Regions from separate parts of the Shewanella sp. 10N.286.52.E4 genome, predicted to be linked through region 2. Evidence: predicted binding sites of a transcription regulator. Region 2 holds the regulator's gene; each other region holds the start of a gene.
The links. The regulator LexA, encoded in region 2, represses DNA repair genes until DNA is damaged. The targets are predictions, from matches to a motif close to TACTGTATNNNNATACAGTA.
Positions count from the first base shown of each region.

Region 1: AB4153_RS00690 (LexA family transcriptional regulator) is a predicted target of LexA. The motif match lies at 1,506-1,525, and genes of this name have one in related genera.
Region 3: dinB (DNA polymerase IV) is a predicted target of LexA. The motif match lies at 2,216-2,235, and genes of this name have one in related genera.

Region 1 is NZ_JBFRJJ010000002.1:77,802-84,454, forward strand. It holds gene AB4153_RS00685 (Y-family DNA polymerase) at 1-1,062, opposite strand, end outside; gene AB4153_RS00690 (LexA family transcriptional regulator) at 1,079-1,486, opposite strand; gene AB4153_RS00695 (hypothetical protein) at 1,857-2,261, shown strand; gene AB4153_RS00700 (DUF1566 domain-containing protein) at 2,529-4,034, opposite strand; gene AB4153_RS00705 (DUF1566 domain-containing protein) at 4,412-6,653, shown strand, end outside.
Region 2 is NZ_JBFRJJ010000076.1:8,286-14,938, reverse strand. It holds gene plsB (glycerol-3-phosphate 1-O-acyltransferase PlsB) at 1-2,072, opposite strand, end outside; gene lexA (transcriptional repressor LexA) at 2,491-3,108, shown strand; gene AB4153_RS21350 (cell division inhibitor SulA) at 3,105-3,611, shown strand; gene coxB (cytochrome c oxidase subunit II) at 4,054-5,622, shown strand; gene ctaD (cytochrome c oxidase subunit I) at 5,632-6,653, shown strand, end outside.
Region 3 is NZ_JBFRJJ010000004.1:144,767-151,419, forward strand. It holds gene AB4153_RS02030 (aminoacyl-histidine dipeptidase) at 1-1,007, shown strand, start outside; gene dinB (DNA polymerase IV) at 1,081-2,178, opposite strand; gene AB4153_RS02040 (methyl-accepting chemotaxis protein) at 2,438-4,348, shown strand; gene bfr (bacterioferritin) at 4,497-4,964, opposite strand; gene bfr (bacterioferritin) at 4,977-5,447, opposite strand; gene nqrM ((Na+)-NQR maturation NqrM) at 5,842-6,063, opposite strand; gene AB4153_RS02060 (FAD:protein FMN transferase) at 6,136-6,653, opposite strand, start outside.

The DNA of each region.
Region 1 (6,653 bases), on a different contig from region 2:
TAAATGTTGTACAGGACATAAGTCCACCAGCCCGACGCCGATTTTATAATAACGGGTAGAGGGGTTAAACAGTTGGCTTCCAATGCTTGTTGCATGACTGATGAGTTCACAACTGTCGTTGGTAGGCGTCGCGCAGCGGTAGTGATACTTAAAACCGCTAGGCTGTTCATCATAGGGGGAATTTCTGGCAAAAATGAGTAAGCTACTTGCTGCAGAACCTTGTTTGCGTGCTTTCGCTGCCGCAATCCCAGCATGCTTACTTAAGGCTTGTAGTAATGCCTCTTTGTCTGTGATGCGTTCACCGACACTGCGAGTCGAAAAAATTTGCTGCTTATCTGCTCGAGCACTGTCCCAGCCCTTACATTCTTCGCCATTCAATTCACGTACCGTGCGCTCTATTTCAATGCTAAAGCTTTTTCGTGCAAGCCCTGGCTGGAGTTTAGAAAGGGCAAGTGCAGTTTGAATGCCCATTTGTTGTAACCTTTTGCCTATACGAGAACCAATTCCCCATACATCGGTGACCTTCATGCTAGCGAGAATATTTTGTCGTTGCTGAACTGAGTCAATATAACAAACGCCATTATAGCCACTCAGTTTTTTTGCCGCATGGTTTGCCACTTTTGCTAGGGTCAGGGTTTCACCGATACCGACACAAACAGGCAAGCGAGTTTCTTTCCATACTGCGCGGCGTATATGAGCCGCATGGGTCAGCAAGCAAGGAATTGCAGGATAAGTTTGTTTAAATGATAAGAAGGATTCATCAATTGAATAGATGTGCTGCTCTGGTGCGAAGCGGCCAATGACGTCCATCATCGCACTAGAGAGCGAACCATATAATTCATAGTTAGAAGAGAGCGCAATTACGCCAAGTTCGTGGCATAAGTCTTTGACTTCAAAGTAAGGACCAAACTTGCCAATGCCTAACGCTTTTGCTTGTCGGTTGGCGGCAACAATACAACCGTCATTATTGGATAACACAACAATAGGGCGACCGCGCCATTCAGGTCTGAAAACCTGTTCAGCGCTACAATAAAATGAATTGGCATCAACCAAGGCGTACATAAGTTAACCGCCCATTCTAATCATTAACTAATAAAGGACTTTGGCGATGGCAACGAATTGAACGGATCACCACGCCCTCAACACTAAAATTGTCGTGCTCTTGGATTAACACGCTATTGTGATGGTCATTGGCCGACAACAGTAATCGGCGCTTGGTATCAATCAGCTTACAGACGAAGTTGCCGTTGTAATTAGCCACGATTACATCATGGTTTTCAACGTTGACGTGACGATCGACAATCAGAATATCTTTATCAAAGATGCCTATCTTTTCCATTGAGTCACCACTGGCTTGACCAATGAAGGTGGCACTCGGGTGCTCAATTAACAGTTCATCTAAACTGAGTGGTAGTTGTCGATATTCTGCTGCAGGGGACTCAAACCCGGTGATCCCAGCGCTGGCTAAAATAGGAATAACGTTCATAAATTTCACATCTAAAAATAACTGTATATTTATACAGTATTATAGTCCTCCCCGTAAAATTGGCAATAATTTCCGTTTATTTGTATTCGATTAGAACAATCTGTTGGTTATTTATTCGAAGATAGCGTTGAGGCTTCTTAAAAAGAACCATCATGAATTGAATAAGTTAATTGGTTGTTCAGCTTAGGTTTAGCAAAAGTAGGTAAAATAGCTATCAAGTTAGCTAATTCAGTAAAGCGGTATGTAATGTAAAAAATCTTTGGAACTAACTGGCGCAAAAAGGTAACTAACAAATGATGAAAGTCGTTATCTTAGTACAAGTTAACTACAACACTGGCTTACTCGCATCGACGTAAAAGGTATACGAAATATGAAAAAATTAATCATGGTCGCAATGTTTGCTTTCTTTTCTGTGGCAGCTAATGCCAGCTATTCAACGCAGCAGTCAGTTGTAATCCAAATCGATCAAGCTAGGGCTAACATAGAATCAGCCGTGAGCTGTTCTATCATTTATTCCCATACGCCAATGGCGACTGAAGCCGATTATTACAAAGGCATGGTTTACGAGAATTACTCAAACCTTGTTGAGCAATTAGTATTAACAGGGCAATCAGAACAACAGGCAAGACAAACGGCAATGGAGCAAGTTGTTTCACAAGCACAACACATGGAAAAATTGTTAAATGATGAAAGAGCAGGTGGTAAGGCGCAATTCACTCAGTTGCTTAAGCAAACCGCAGTTCAAAACCAATGCGTGCATTATGCTAATCTGTAACGCTATCCATCAATAGAAACAAATCATAATATAGGCTTGCCGAAACAGGCATTTAGAAACAGGCATTTGGAAGCAATCACTTAAAAATAGCCGCTTATAAATAGATAGTTGAAATATACAGAACAATAAATCATCGTTATGTGCAAATAATAAGCACATAATGATGACCGGGCATTTAAATGTAAAGCCTCGTGAATATCTCGTGTTAGTAAACAGTTATACTCTCTATTTTACAAAAGCTTAGAATATATACTGCAACATTATGTTCTATTTTGAATTTTTAGGTGGTCCTATCGGGGCTTCATTAGCCGTGATATAACCATCTTTATTTTCATCAAAATGATTAAATCGTTTTGTACTTGCTTGAAACTCTGAAGCCGATACTTTTCCGTCGCCATTTTTATCAAATCGATTAATGAATTTATTATGTGGAGAACTGTTTTTGTTATGGGTCATTTTATGAGTTTTGTTGTCTGAACTCGTACTCATGCTTGTATTTGTAGTATCAACTATCGCCGAAGAGCTATTTGAATATTGATACACTTGTTCAGCTTGGTATTGGTGACTTGCTTCAGTGGCAAGCTCAATATTACCAGCCCTTACGCTACGCACATAGTTATCAACTCGAATGTAATCGCCTTGTGGCCCACGGGACATGGGTCTACCCGTTTTAGGATCACTGCGCTGAGAACCCGCACCGTGAACATCCATTGTATTACCGCGCATTACGCCCAAAGCTTTACCGAAAGCAACATAAACAGCGCCAGATGCAGGCACTGGCCCATCAAGATGAGTGGTTGAGCTCCAATAATAAGGGTAATCTTTATCGCCAGCTTCATTTGTTATTGCTGTTGTTGAGAAAATAGGGTCAATAGCAGCTGAGTGGCTGGTTTCGGGTGAACGACTATAATCCAAAATACTTTGCAATTCTTTTGCATTGGGTAAGCGCCAATCGCTATGGCCTGCTAATGTGAGGTTTTCTGAATACTGCAATGCTTCTTGCCAATTCAGATCTTGCTTGCTGTCATCTTGTTGCCAGATTAAGCCTGTGGCTAAATCTGTAATGGTGCCATCATTATTGTCAATGAAATTATTTTTACCATAAGCTTCATTGCCTCTGACGAATCTGAAGTACATTTTATTCGCAGATTTTGTGCGAGGATTATATTTTGGATAACCTTTAATTCGGCCATCAACAAAGTTTACGCCAAAAATCGTCTGATCATTTTTCATTGTTTTGCCAACATATTCAGTACTAGACCATGTTTGAGCATCAATTTCTCGTTCACCAGCTTGGGTATTACCAATGGGTTGACTAAAAAAGTGGGTGTCGATGAAAGGGGTAAGGGCTTTTTGCCCTTTAACGCTGCCTGAAAATTGAATAAGCGAGTAGAGCTCTTTAATCGTAGGGATCCGCCAGTCACCATATCCAGCCAATTTTAAACTGGATATTTTTTGTAATGCCTGCTCATAGGTAAGTTTTTCACCCATTTGTTGTTGCCACATTAAGCCGGTTACATTATCTGTAATCGTGCCATTATTATTGTCTGTATATGATGGAGGATTAGAGCGATAGTTTGCATCCTGGCCATAAAAGCTATTGGCCTTGTCAGGTAATGGCATTGCGGCATTATTGTTGTAGGATATTCTTTGCCCTGTATCGACAATTGGGTAACCTGTTATATTAAATGATGAATTAGCTAAATCTGTTGCATATGCAGAAGCTGCTAGCAATGAAATAAACACTGAAACTCCAAGAATTCGCTTTTTCATAAAATACCTATTTTTAAAAACCATCTAATAAAAACCTATCTAGTAAACATTATGCATAACAACTTAATGGTAGTTATGTTTTTACTCAGGTTTAATCGAGTCGTGATTAATGCCTTATCTCTAATTAAAATAGCAATAATAAAACCAACAAAAATAAACTTTACTTAACTTTAAATACGTTACATGAGTATTTTATCTATCGATTATAACTGGATGTTTGTACCACTAGGTTAGCGATACATTAGGGTTAGCAGAACTACAATTTATGCGGTTGACATGTTAACAGTATAATTTACTTAGCTTTACATGTTACTCATTATTGTTTACATGCGTATGTGTATAATTTAATTACAATAACTCAGATAATAAGTATAAAGATGCATAGTAAAGTTAGAGAAATAAATCTGTCACTTGTGATGATATTTTTTTCATTCTCTCTTATTGGCTGTGGATCAGGAGATTCTGATTCTGCCGCTGTAGAACTACCGAATAACACGATTCCTATTGCGAACCCTGGCGATGATCAAATGGTAACGACTGGTGAGTTGGTTACCCTTGATGCTAGTGCGAGTTCAGATCCAGATGGTGACACGTTAACCTACAACTGGATCATCACTTCTGCCCCTAGCGGCATCGTAAGTTTATCTGATGCGTCGAGTTCAACACCCAATTTTATAGCGGATACCGATGGTGATTATGTTATTTCACTTACAGTTAACGATGGCACTGACAATAGTGAGGCTGCTACGGTCATTATAAGCAGTTCATCCACCAGTGCAGACAACACTTATACCATAGTAGATACCAATCAAAACATTTGTTATGACTCATCAACAGGCCAAGCTGAAACATGTGAAGGCAGCGGCTACGATGCTGATATTTCGGGAAATCAACCGAGTTATACACTCAGTAATGATGGCACAACCGTTACCGATAATGTGACGGGCTTAATTTGGTTACAAAGCACCGATATTAATGCAGACGGCCTGGTAAATTACGATGACAAATTATATCAAAATGAAGCCGTTGAATATTGCGAAGCACTCGATTTTGCAGATCGAGAAGACTGGCGTTTGCCCAGCGTAAAAGAAGCATATTCACTTATTCTATTCAGTGGTAAAGATGCGAGTAACTATCAAGGTACAGATACATCAACGCTTGTCCCTTTTATCGATCCTGTTTTTGATTGGGCATTTGGGGATTTAAATTCCGAGAATGATCGCATCATTGATGGTCAATATGCATCAACCACACTTTATGTCAGCAACACGATGTTTGGCGACCCAACCATGTTTGGTGTTAACTATGTTGACGGAAGAATTAAAGGCTACCCAACTGATACAAAAGAATATTATGTTCGCTGTGTTGCTGGTAATACAGACTATGGCGTTAATCAATTTGTTGATAATAACAATAAAACAGTGAGTGATAATGCAACAGGCTTAATGTGGCAGCAAAACGACACTGACTCGAACAATTGGGATGATGCAGTACAACAGTGCCAAACAGCTACAACGGCAAGCCAAACGGATTGGCGTCTGCCTAATGCAAAAGAACTACAAAGTATTGTTGATTACACTGTTTCGCCAGATACCCACAACCAGGCAGCTATAAACAGCATATTTAATAGTACCTCGTTTGTGAATGAAGAAGGTGTTATTGATTGGGGCTACTACTGGGCGTCAACGACACACGTTGATAACGACGGTGACGGCAGTAATGCAGTCTACGTGTCATTTGGTCGAGCTTTAGGTTACATGCAAAGTACGATTTTAGATGTTCATGGCGCAGGCTCACAACGAAGTAACGATAAACTTGATGTTGCTAGTGAACCTGGCGCAACATCAGCACAAGGAACAGACGGGGTGTTTTATTATAAAGGGCCTCAGGGTGATATCTTACGGAGTAATAATAAAGTCCGTTGTGTTCGAGATATCGAATCCAATAGCACTGATACCCAGCAGTTCACTTTATTCTCACCGTTAAAATCTACCGAAACTTACCTTATAAATGAACTTGGTGAAACTGTTCATAGTTGGCAAAGTGATTACCGCCCTGGATTATCAGTCTACCTTTTAGAAGATGGCACGTTATTACGCACTGGTACTAGCGATAATATCGATCCTGTTTTTGCTGACATGGCGGGCGGTACAGGTGGGATTATCGAAATACTGGATTGGGACAGTAATCCAGTATGGAGTACTAGTCTGTCAACTGATCAATATTTAAGTCATCACGATGTAGAAGTGTTACCCAATGGCAATATCCTTGCCATAGTTTGGGAAGCAAAAACTGCAGAGGAAGCCCTAGCACTAGGGCGAACACAAGTCGCTGATGATTCACTATGGGCTGGTGCGGTATATGAAATCTGCCGTGCTAGTAGCAGTAATCCTTGTATTGATGGAGATACAGTCTGGCGTTGGAGTGTTTGGGATCATATCGTGCAAAATGTTGATGAAGAAATTAGCGATTCTTTTGTTTCAGACATAGCGGCGCACAGTGACAAAATTAACCTTAATTACTTTAATGGTGCCGGCGCTTCAGACTGGACCCATATTAATTCGGTAGATTACAACGTGGATACAGATCAGATTTTGTTAAGCGTGCATAACTTTAATG
Region 2 (6,653 bases):
CCTTGATTGACTTCAAACTCGTCAGTACCTGAAATCAATTGCTGCTCAACAAACAAGTCTAAAACATGATCGACATATGCGGTTAAATCCTCGATACCCATAAACAATTCAGCTTTAAGTAATGGGTAAAAGTCATTGACGATTTTATGAATATTTTCACGATTATGTTCTTCATATTGCACTAAGCAACTGGCAATTAATGAAGGCACTGCCATCAAGTGAATAATGTTATTGCGATAATAACTCATCGCAATCACCGCATGCTCTTCAATCGCAATAATCTCACCTAATTGATCACTAGTTGAAGTAAACTTTTTCAGCGATAAACATTGCTCAATCAACTCACTTGGCGTCCCTTCGGCAACCGAGGTATAGCCGGTGTACGGCACATCTTTCAATAACTTCAGGTATAAGCCTAACTGGCTTTCAAGCTCACTGCGCTCTAACGCATTTTGCTCTGCAGCCAACAGCACCATACTGGTTAACGTGACTGAACTCGCCGCCGCAGCACTGTTGATATTGGTCATCACTTTATTGGCAAGTGTGTTAACCGCAGGCGTTAACCAAGTCGGTTTTTGCTCAGGATCTTGAGCAATTTCTTCACGCCAGTCTGGCGCTTGTTGGTTCAAGAATTGTTGTACGTTAATGGGTTCGCCAAAATTGACATAACCTTGACCAAAATTACCTAATTTACGTAATGCACCAAATACCTGCCACACCGATTCTTTTTGCTTCTTCTTACCGCTTAACTCTTTATGGTAAGTCGACACTTCCATCACGTGATCGTAACCCAAATACACAGGCACCAATGTCACAGGACGCTCGATACCACGCAAAACACTGTTCACAGTCATCGCTAGCATGCCCGTTTTTGGCGCTAGTAAACGACCTGTACGTGAGCGGCCACCTTCAGTGAAGTACTCAACTGAATAACCTTTGGCGAATAATTGATCTAAATATTCTCTGAATACGGCGGTATATAATTTATTACCGTTAAAACTACGACGAATAAAGAACGCACCACCACGACGGAACATTGGCCCCGCAGGCCAAAAGTTCAAGTTAATTCCGGCAGCAATGTGCGGTGGTACCATGCCTTGATAATAAAGGATGTAAGACAGTAATAAGTAATCCATATGGCTACGATGACATGGCACATAGACAATTTCATGGCCGTCATGGTGTAGCTTTCTGACTTTTTCGGCACTTTTAATACTGATACCACTGTATAACTTGTTCCATAACCAAGTTAAAAAGCGCTCAGCAATGCGGATCAAGTTATCAGAATAATCAGCGGCAATTTCATCGAGGTACTCAATGGCTTTTTCGCGTGCTTTTTCTTCAGATATCTTTTTGTTCGCCGCTTCTTCTTGAATCGCTTTAGTAATAGATTCAGATTTTAGTAACGAATTGAACATCGCCTGGCGATTTGGCAGTTGCGGTCCTGTCATCACTTTACGTTGACGTCTGAAATGGACTCGTGCAACGCGGATGAGTTTATGGGCAATACTGACATCCGTACCATGCTCATCAGCCATGTAACGTAATGACATTGCATTAGAGAATTGAATAAAGTTATGGCGACCTAAAAACAGGATCATTAACCACTTACGCAGCCAAGTCGGGTTTTCGCGCTCAAACACGGCAGCGGTCATGGTGTCATCTTCCTTACCAGGAATACGTCCCCAATAAAGACTAACAGGCACCAACTGAATATCTAACTCTTTATTCTTTTGATGTAATTCGAGTAGTTTGGTGAAATTGGCGACAAATTTCTCACCACTGTGGCGCTTGCCAAACAGCGGCTTTCGTCCTTCAACACAGACAATTCTTGGGGTATTTAAACCATCAACATCCAGTCTTTCATAAGGACTTGGTAAGCCAAACTTAGCCGACATTTCATGCAAAGCAGCAATGTCACTCAGCGACTCTGTCTTCATGACATAGACCACTGGCTTTTCTGGATCTAGATTTAAGTCAGCGAACGGATCTTCAGGCACAACAACACTGTGTACCATTAATTTCTGAATCCAACGCAACGATTTAGCAATGATAGAATCTGGTTTTAGCATGAGTATTCGCATTATCTACAACGATTTATTGCGCATAGGATACCAGAATCTAGATGGGATTCACTAACCTGCTTATCTGTATTTAACAATTGAGCAGCAATATGAAGACCATTAGCTGAAAATAATTAAGCAATTCCAACGCTGATTTATGCTGGACGAAATGCATCAACAGTACTGTATAAATATACTGTATCGACCTAAAATCTCTCTGTTAAGTACTAATATTAAAATTAGTGCCAATAAAAAACATACATAACCAAAAACAACTAAGATAATGATTTACAGCAACTAAAATACAATGTCAGATAATAAAAACAACAATAAACCAGCAGATAGCATAAATTTCATTGGTTAATACTTGCGCGACCAAAGATACTGTATATAATGACAGTCACTGTATAAAAAAACAGGAATCAATATGAGACCTTTAACGCCACGACAAGCTGAAATTCTAGAACTAATTAAATGTAATATTGCTGAGACAGGTATGCCACCGACTCGTGCAGAAATTGCCACTAGATTAGGCTTTAAAAGTGCTAACGCTGCCGAAGAACATTTAAAGGCGCTGGCGAAGAAAGGCTGTATCGAAATTATTCCTGGTACTTCACGCGGAATCCGCATGATTCAGGAAGAAGAGGAAGTTGAAGAAGGCCTCCCTCTTATCGGACAAGTTGCAGCAGGTGAACCTATTCTTGCGCTGGAACATGTTGAACAATACTTCCAAGTTGATCCTGAAATGTTCAAACCAAATGCTAATTTCTTACTACGAGTTCGTGGCGACAGTATGAAAGACATTGGCATTATTGAAGGTGACCTATTAGCTGTTCACAAAATGCAGCAAGCTAAAAATGGTCAAGTGGTCGTCGCTCGCGTAGATGATGACGTCACAGTTAAACGTTTTGAAAAGAAAGGCAACGTTGTTTATCTGCACGCAGAAAATGAACAATATTCGCCGATTAAAGTAGATTTAACATGCCAGAGCCTGACAATTGAAGGGCTTGCAGTTGGCGTTATCCGAAATGGAGGTTGGTTATGAACACATTATTAGGTAATGCACCACGTCATCCAGGCTTATGGGTCGATATGACATCAACAACTGCGCCAGTTAAACAAGGCATTGAAACTAAGCAAAGTGCCAACCAAGGCTTAACTGAGTTAACCCAGTTGTGCAGCCATTTGGCCATTTTAAGCCAGCAAGGTCGTTGGATTGTACTGATTAATCCTCCGCATATTGGCTATAAACAAATATTGGCTAACGCTAACGTTCGCATGGATCGTGTTTTACTTGTTCACACTAAAGATGAAGTAGAAACGCTTTGGGCGATGGAAAAAGCACTAACAAGTGGTACTTCCAGTGCCGTTATTACTTGGACTACACCACTAGATGCGCGTGATAATCGACGCATTCAATTGGTTGCTAAAAGCGCATTAGCACAAGGTGTCATCATTGAAGATGTAAATACTCACTTACATGATGAACATATGGGCGCCAATACTTCTGTAACACCAACAAGCTTAAATTTATCTGCTTTTCACTAAACAAATCTCTCTTTAAAAAGCCCTTCATTTATGTGAAGGGCTTTTTTTTGCGCCTTTTTTCAGCAAATTAGATGATAAAGTGATCTTGATCAATATTTAATCTCCAAGTAATGTAGTTAACAAGAGAGTAACAATTTGCTGTCACTCTTGAGTTTATAAAATGATAAAAAGCTACAAAACGCTGTAAAGATTGTGCTGGTACCATGCGGTATAGAAAGCCTTGAATAAAAAGCGTCAATTTAAGAATTGAAAAGTTCAGTATTAGGTACAAGTGTGGCCACCATAAACCAATAGAATAATCGAGTATTGATACTCGCAGCCACCGTGTACTTTGAAGTGATCAAACTTTTTCGGGAATAGAGAAGTTTGCATAGAGCAGAGTATTACTGTGTGACTTTTCCTTGTTGTTATTGCAAATCGCAATTGGCAGAGGAGTGGTCTTGTGAAGCGATTGTTGTATGGATTAATGGTGCTGCTATTTGCAGTACCGCTTGCGGCGGCTGATATGCCGCTTAACATGACGCAAGGCGTAACAGAAATCAGTGGCAAGGTTTATGACCTCCACATGATTATTCTATATATCTGTTGTGCTATCGGTGTTGTGGTCTTTGGGATCATGATTTACTCAATGATCTACCACAGAAAGTCAAAAGGCGCAGTGCCGGCTGATTTTCATGACAGTACCAAGGTTGAAATAGCATGGACAATCGTGCCATTTATCATCCTTATTGGTATGGCAATTCCTGCCACTAAAACTCTGATTGCTATGGAAGATCCTAGCGATGCAGATTTAACCATTAAAGTGACTGGCTCTCAGTGGAAATGGCATTACAGCTATTTCAACGAAGATGTCGAGTTTTTTAGTTTACTCTCAACGCCTGCAGAGCAAATCCAAGGCTCTGCGGAAAAGACTGAAACTTACTTATTAGAAGTCGATAAACCTCTCGTATTACCTATTAATCGTAAAGTTCGATTCTTGATGACCAGTGATGATGTTATTCACTCATGGTGGGTACCTGCATTTGCGGTTAAAAAAGATGCTAACCCTGGTTTCATTAATGAAGCATGGACAAAAATCGATAAAATCGGCACCTACCGTGGCCAATGTGCTGAGTTGTGCGGCAAAGATCACGGCTTTATGCCAATCGTGGTTGAAGCAGTTTCCGAAGCTGATTATGAGCAATGGCTGCTTGACCAAAAGCAGCTAGCCGTAGATGCCAAAGCTGCAGCTGAAGCTTCACTTTCACAAACACTCACATATGACGAGTTAATGGCTCAAGGTGAGCAAGTCTATATGGGCGTTTGCGCCGCATGTCACCAACCAAACGGTGCTGGTCTCCCTGGTGTATTCCCATCGCTGATTGGTAGTCCACTGATTAAAGGCCCGGTAAGTCATCATGTTGATATCGTGGTTAATGGTAAAGCAGGCACTGCAATGCAAGCATTTGCTAAACAGCTTACTGCTACAGAAATCGCAGCTGTTGTAACTTACGAGCGAAATGCTTGGGGTAATAACTCAGGTGATGTTGTACAAGCAGCTGATATTAATGGCGGCGGTTCAACAACTGAAAGCAACCCTGCGAGTGACAGTGCAACGCCTGTGACCTTACCAGCGACCGCTGAGCAAGTAGAACAAGCTGCAACTGAAGCTGTTACCGAAGTGATAGAAGAAGCAAAAGCAGAAGTCGTACTTGATGATTTAACCATGGAAGAACTGATGACCATGGGTGAGCAAGTCTATATGACCAATTGCGCCGCATGTCACCAAGCCGCTGGCACAGGTTTACCTGGTGCTTTCCCTTCATTAATCGGCAGCCCAGCGATTACAGGGCCTGTTGACGGTCATATTGAAGTTGTCGTCAATGGCAAAGCTGGTACTGCAATGCAGGCATTTGGCTCTCTACTCACACCGCAACAACTCGCAGCAGTTATTACCTATGAGCGAAACGCTTGGGGTAATGATTCTGGAGATGCTGTACAGGCTTCTGACGTTGATGGTCATGGAAAGTAAGGGATTAAAATGAGCACTATTACACAAGATACAACCGAAGCTCATGATGGTCAGTCTCACGATGACCATGGCCATGATGATCACCATCATGGCGCGCCGAAAGGCATCATGCGCTGGATTTTAACCACTAACCATAAAGACATTGGCTCATTATATTTATGGTTTAGTTTCATCATGTTTCTCACTGGCGGTGCAATGGCGATGGTTATCCGCGCCGAATTGTTCCAGCCAGGATTGCAATTAGTAGATCCAAACTTTTTCAACCAAATGACCACAGTTCACGGACTGATCATGGTATTTGGTGCCGTTATGCCTGCCTTTACCGGCTTAGCTAACTGGCTTATTCCAATGATGATTGGTGCGCCAGATATGGCACTACCTCGGATGAATAACTGGAGTTTTTGGATTCTGCCATTCGCGTTTGCCATTCTGTTAAGTTCGTTATTTATGGAAGGCGGCGGGCCTAACTTTGGTTGGACCTTCTACGCACCACTATCAACGACCTACAGCCCTGATACCACGGCATTATTCGTCTTCTCAGTACACATTATGGGCATAAGCTCCATTATGGGCGCGATTAACGTGGTCGTGACTATTGTGAATATGCGCGCACCAGGTATGACATGGATGAAGTTGCCATTGTTTGTATGGACTTGGTTGATTACTGCATTCTTATTGATAGCGGTGATGCCCGTACTCGCAGGTGCTGTCACCATGGTATTAACCGATAAATACTTCGGTACTAGCTTCTTCGATGCTGCAGGTGGTGGCGATCCGGTGATGTTCCAGCATATTTTCTGGTTCTTCGGTCACCCTGAAGTTTACATTATGATTTTACCATCCTTCGGTATTATCTCGGCGATTGTGCCAACCTTTAGCCGTAAAAAGCTCTTTGGTTATTCCTCCATGGTTTACGCCACCTCAAGTATTGCGATTCTGTCGTTCTTGGTATGGGCGCATCACATGTTTACTACGGGTATGCCAGTATTCGCCGAGCTATTTTTCATGTATTGCACCATGTTGATTGCGGT
Region 3 (6,653 bases), on a different contig from region 2:
CTTTTGGTCTAGAAGCAGGCATGCTTGAAGCAGATATTTTAATTAATACTGACTCTGAGCAAGAAGGCGAAATCTACATGGGCTGCGCTGGCGGTGTTGACGCTCAGTTAAGTGTGCCAATGTCATGGCAAGCTCCTGAGCAAACTAATGCCAGCTTTAGCCTAACTTTATCTGGACTAAAAGGTGGCCATTCAGGTGTAAACATCCACTTAGGTCGTGGTAATGCAAACAAGTTACTAGCACGCTTCTTATTTAGCTACGCCGATGAGCTTGCACTTGAGTTAGTTAACTTTACTGGCGGCTCACTACGTAATGCTATTCCACGTGAAGCCAACATCAGCTTTATGTTGCCTAGTGAAAACCAAACTAAGCTTGAACAAGCCATTACCGAATTCCAAGCAATAGTGCGTGCAGAGTTATCGATTGCCGATCCTGACATGTTACTCACGCTTGCTTCAATCGAGACTCCAGAAAAAGTCATGAGTGAAGATGCACAAAACACCTTGATCGACTTACTTCATGCTTGCCCTAATGGGGTTATGCGTATGAGTGATGAAGTTGAAGGCGTTACTGAAACATCATTGAATACTGGTGTTATTAGTACTGAAAATGAATCTGTTGAAGTGCTTTGCCTTATCCGTTCATTAATCGACTCAGGCCGCGTTGAAATTGAAACACAATTGACAGCACTCGCTAACCTTTCAGGTGCTAGCATCGAGTTATCTGGCGCTTACCCAGGCTGGAAGCCCGACAATAACTCTCCAGTGATGGCAATTGTTCGTGATACTTACAATGACATTTACAAAAAAGATCCAACCATCATGGTAATTCATGCGGGTCTTGAGTGTGGATTATTTAAAGAGCCTTATCCAACAATGGATATGGTTTCTATTGGCCCTACCATTCGTTATCCACATAGCCCTGATGAAATGGTTAACATCACAACCGTTGGCCAATATTGGGAACTGTTATTAGCAGTGCTAGAACGTATTCCTGCTAAAGGTTAATAAACTTAATCAGTACAAGACTAAAAGGCTGCCAATGGCAGCCTTTTTATTTGAATGGCGACCTTAAACTCTATTAGAAGTTTAAGTCCAGTTGCTCGCTATGCGTTAATGCCCCTTGAGACTCACTTGTTGAATGGCTAGCATCAGCCACAATATCAGCCAGTCCGACAGAAACACCCACTAATCGTATTCCTCTTCCATTTGACCGCTCTAGGGCTTGTGCCAGTAGGTCTTGAAACATGTTCACTGATATCTCGTCACTGCGATGCTCAATGGTGGTTTGTTTAAAGTCATTAAACTTCAACTTCACCACTTGTTTATGTATTTTTCTATCTTTAGCACTGCGGTTGACTCGAGCCAGCAATTCTTGGATCAACTGCGGCATCACATTATTACATTGCTCAAGAGTAAAAATATCCTGAGCCAGTGTGGTTTCGACTCCCACAGATTTACGAACTCTATTCGGGCTTATCTGACGATTATCGATACCTTGGGCTCGCTCTATTAATACTCGGCCAAATTTACCAAATCCCGCTATCAACTTTTCTTTTGGGTAATGTTGCACATCTTCACAGGTGTTTAAGCCTAATGCAGCTAATTTAGCAGAGGTCACTTTGCCTACGCCGGGAATTTTATTTAAGGTTAACGGTTTTACAAACTCAGCAATGGCACCAGGAGGGATAACATATTGACCATTGGGCTTATTCAAATCTGAAGCAATTTTGGCAAGAAACTTAATCGGTGCCACACCTGCTGATGCAGTCAGCCCAGTGACCTCAAATATTTCCTGGCGAATGGCTTGTGCAATCAAGGTCGCACTGCCCTTACATTGTTCACAATCTGTGACATCGAGGTAGGCTTCATCTAATGACAGTGGCTCGACTAAGTCGGTATAACGGTGGAAAATTTCTCTAATTTGTACAGATACAGATTTATATACATCCATTCGACCGGGGACTAGGGTAAGGTCTGGGCAAAGCTTAAGCGCATGGTAACTCGACATTGCAGAACGTACGCCAAACTCACGAGCCTCATAATTACAGGTGCTAATAACCCCTCTGCGATCGCTTCGACCACCCACAGCAAGCGGTTTGCCGAGCAGCTCAGGAAAATCGCGCATTTCCACTGCGGCAAAGTAACAATCCATATCGATATGAATAATTTTTCGCATAGACAAAAAACTAAATAGCAAATACACATCCCAATAGTACTGTATATAAAAACAGTACACAAGAAATCAAGCCACCTCAACGTAAAAGAAACGATTACATCCCTATCATTGAATCGATTTCAATTGTTTAAACTCATAAAGTAACAATAAAAATGTTCAATTAATGTCACTAGAAGTTAAAATAATTGAGCAAGATATCATTTTTACCTCCACCTAATGATTATCATATAAACCTATAATAATACAAATAGGTAACCAAATGAAACAATTAGGTTTTAAAACAAGTATATTGTCTGCCATGAGCTTTCTATTGGTGCTTTCACTGTTGATTTATGGCTGGGTTGCTCATAGCTTACTTAAAGATCAAATCACTAGCGCACTCACCCAAGAAATTCATAATACCTTAAAGCACAAAGTTTCAGACATTCACACAGCATTTAATCGAACTACTGAGGCTGTGACTGAACTTGCACATCTTTATAGTCAAGGTGAGATAGGTGATAACCATGTTGCAATGACAAGGTACACCGCTCAATTAGGTGGGGTATCTAAAGTCATAATCGGTTTTGATGATGGCTCATCATTTGTTTCCAAAGAATCTGAGTCGTTTCCGAATGGTGTTGGGTTGTTAGATAAATATGATCCAAGAACACGCCCTTGGTACCAAACAGGAAAAGGTAGCTCATCATTAACTTTAAGTGACATTTTTTTTACTCGGACTGATGCTGTTCCAATGCTTGGTGTCATGCATGCGATAGATAACGGTATTATTATGGCTGATCTCAGGTTTGATGAACTGCAACAAGAATTAGATGATTTACATAAAATCAATGGGGCATCTGGATTCATTATTGATAAGCAGGGGTTAGTGCTGGCATCTAACTCGATTTTGATTGAACAAAAGCAGAACATTAATGATGTCGCAGCACTACAATCACTCTACTACACGATAACCGATAAGGCTGAAGCCGTAGAAAGTAGCATGATAAATGGTCAAACAAGTTTAGTTGCAAGCCAACGCATTGAACTGCTCGATGGTAAGGAATGGTACGTTGTAATTACCGTAGATGAAGACATAGCCTTTGCGCCTCTGGTTAGTGCCACTTTGCAAATGGCCATGATCATCAGCGTAATTCTTATTATTTCAATCGTTATCTTACTTACTCTTCTGAACAAGCTTTATCAACCGATTATTGAATTACGAGATCTTGTTATAGGTCTCTCAGAAGGTAATGGCGATTTAACTCGACGATTAACCATTAAAAGTGAAGATGATTTAGGTAAAATTGCCTTAGGGATAAATCAATTTATTGCCCAACTTCAGTCAATGCTGGTAGAAATACATCAATCAACTGTCAGCCTTTCTGAAGGAGTAAGCAAATTACAAGAATATAGCGCTCACAGTGATAATATCTTGGAGTCACATACCTGTGAAACAACACAGATTGTAACAGCGATCGAAGAGCTATCTAACACTGCTGAGATGGTTGTAGAAAACACCTTTAACGCTGCACAACTTACTACGCAAGCACATACTACAGGTGAATATTCACTTAAGACAATCGAATCGACTCAAATAGGCATAACAGCATTAGCTTCACAAATTAATGAAACAGCTCAAAAAGTAGAACATATGAATAATGAAACCAGCAGTATTCAAAGTATTGTGTCTGTGATTGGGAGCATTGCTGAGCAAACTAACCTACTGGCGTTAAATGCATCTATTGAAGCAGCTCGTGCTGGCGAACAAGGTCGAGGCTTTGCTGTAGTGGCTGATGAAGTAAGAGCACTAGCAAGTCGAACTCAAGCAAGTACCAGTGAAATTGAAGTAGCCCTCGCAAAGTTAAAATCAGAGGCAACCAATGTTGTCTCTTCTATTACTCATACTGAAACCGCTTGTACTGAAACAGTTACAAACGTAGAAGCTACATCATCTAGCTTGCAGGAAATGAGTCAATTCATGACACAAGTGAATGACTTAAATAATCAGATATCAACATCAGCCAATGAACAAAACCAGGTTATTCATGCCATTAATAAGAATATGCATAAAATACACGACATGGTAGAAACACTCAATAATGAGGGCAACTTACAAAGAGCTGAAACCAACAATATTATCGACATAAATAACAAACTCACCAATATGATTGGCCGCTTCAAACTATAATGGATTAAATACAGAGTAGATAAGATATATATCTAATTAATATATTTAGATTTTTACCTTATTAGGGCGTAACTTTAATTAATAGAAACAAAAAAGCCCAAGCTGTTATTAAACAGTTGGGCTTTAATAATAAAACAATTTACATAGATTACATTTTTGTTTGTAGGTAGTTTTGTAAACCAACGCGATCAATGAGTCGAATTTGCTTCTCTAACCAGTACATGTGATCTGATTCAGTATCGTCTAATAACACTTCTAAGATTTCACGAGTTTGGAAATCTTCTTTAGCTTCACATAAAGCGATAACTTCACGTAGATGATCAGCTACGGCATATTCGTAGTTCAGATCGTTTTTCAGCATTTCTTCAACATCTTTACCAATGTTTAATGCTTCACGACTTGCGACATCTGGCGTTCCCTCTAGGAACAAAATGCGCTGAACTAGCTTAGCTGCATGGGCTTTCTCATCATCAGACTCATGAAGGATGCGAGTATAAAGCTCGTCAAATCCCCAATCTTCATACATGTGAGCATGTACAAAATACTGATCCATTGCCGACAATTCACCGGTTAATAGTGCATTCAGCGCTGCAATTACTTCTGGATTACCTTTCATGTTAATTTCCTATTAATCTTTAATTTGTGATTGAAGGTAGTTTTGAATACCCGTTTGATTGATTAGCTCTTTTTGAGACTCAATCCAATCTAGGTGCTCTTCTTCATCTTCGAGTAAATCTTCTAATAAATCGCGGCTAACATAATCACGTTCAGCTTCACAAAGCTTGATAGTCTCACGCAATACCACTAACTGTTCTGTTAGCGCTTGCTCATCACAATCAAGCATTTCTTCACAATGCTCACCAATCCGTAATTTATCTAACTGCTGAAGGTTAGGTAAGCCTTCTAAAAACAAAACACGCTCAATCAATTTGTCAGCATGTTTCATATCTTGAATCGATTTTTTGTATTCCTTTTCATTAAGGTTTTCTAAACCCCAATGTTTAAACATGCGTGCATGTAAGAAATATTGGTTGATTGCAGTTAGCTCGCAAGTCAAAACACGGTTTAACTGACTAATTACTTTTGGATGGCCTTTCATGATTTTGTCCTTTAAATGCAAGATTGATCTGGATCAATTTCCAACAGAATAGTACATACAATAAAAAAATACAAATATCCTTTAAAATCATAAGCTTAATTAGTGATAATCATTATCATTACAACTTAGGTTATTAACTAGGTTTAACTATGCGTAAGTTACGTTAACTTCAATAGAATCACCCTTCTAGCTAAATAGGTAATATATTTCACCTGCATCAAATCACAAAATTAGTCGAAAATGTTACCTAAAAAGAGTTTTGTAAATTTTGTATCTAATACAATAATGTCATTATATTGGCCAATGATGACAACAAAAAAAGCCCAATGAATTATTTATTCAATGGGCTTTATTGATATCAATTTAAGAGCAAGTTGACGCTCTAATCAGATGATTAAATAATCCGATTTTGATTTAGTTTAGCTTCACGTTCTGATTCAGCCATTCGGCGTTTACGCTTATCACATGGGTCATCGCAGTCACAGGCTTTTTCAATACCTAATACACCTAAACCACCGCAACTACCTTCAACCGCTTTTCTTTTAATAATATAGCCAATAGACATCAATAGAAAAAATAATAACAACACAACGAACGCTGCAATAAAGGTACTCATAATATTCTCCAACAATTACTTCTAATCGGCAAAAATCGCTAAATAATCCACAAACAACGCATAATAAAACGCTTACTGAATATACGGTGCGTAAGCTTCACTGTAAAAAACTTCGTATTGATCGCCATCTTTTTCAATTAACATCACAGGCAAATGCTCATCATGGGCTAACGCTAATGATGCTTCAGTGCCTAACACCATCATTGCAGTCGCATATGCATCCGCTGTCATGCTGCTTGGATGTAATACTGTCGCTGAGGCTAGCTTATGCTTAATTGGATAGCCAGTACGTGGGTCAATTAAGTGCGAAAAACGCTCGCCATTCTCTTCATAATATATACGGTAGTCACCCGATGTCGCCAACGCCATGTCACCAGGCTCAACAACTTGCTGAACAGAGGCTCCTTCTGACGACGGCTTCTCGACCGCTATACGCCAAGGCGCACCGTCATCTTTAACGCCTTTAACGCTAATTTCACCGCCAATCTCAACAAGATAACCTTTAACTTGATACTTATTTAAAAGTTGCGCTATTTTATCAACACCGTAGCCTTTTGCTAATGAGGATAAATCCACATATAAGTCAGGGT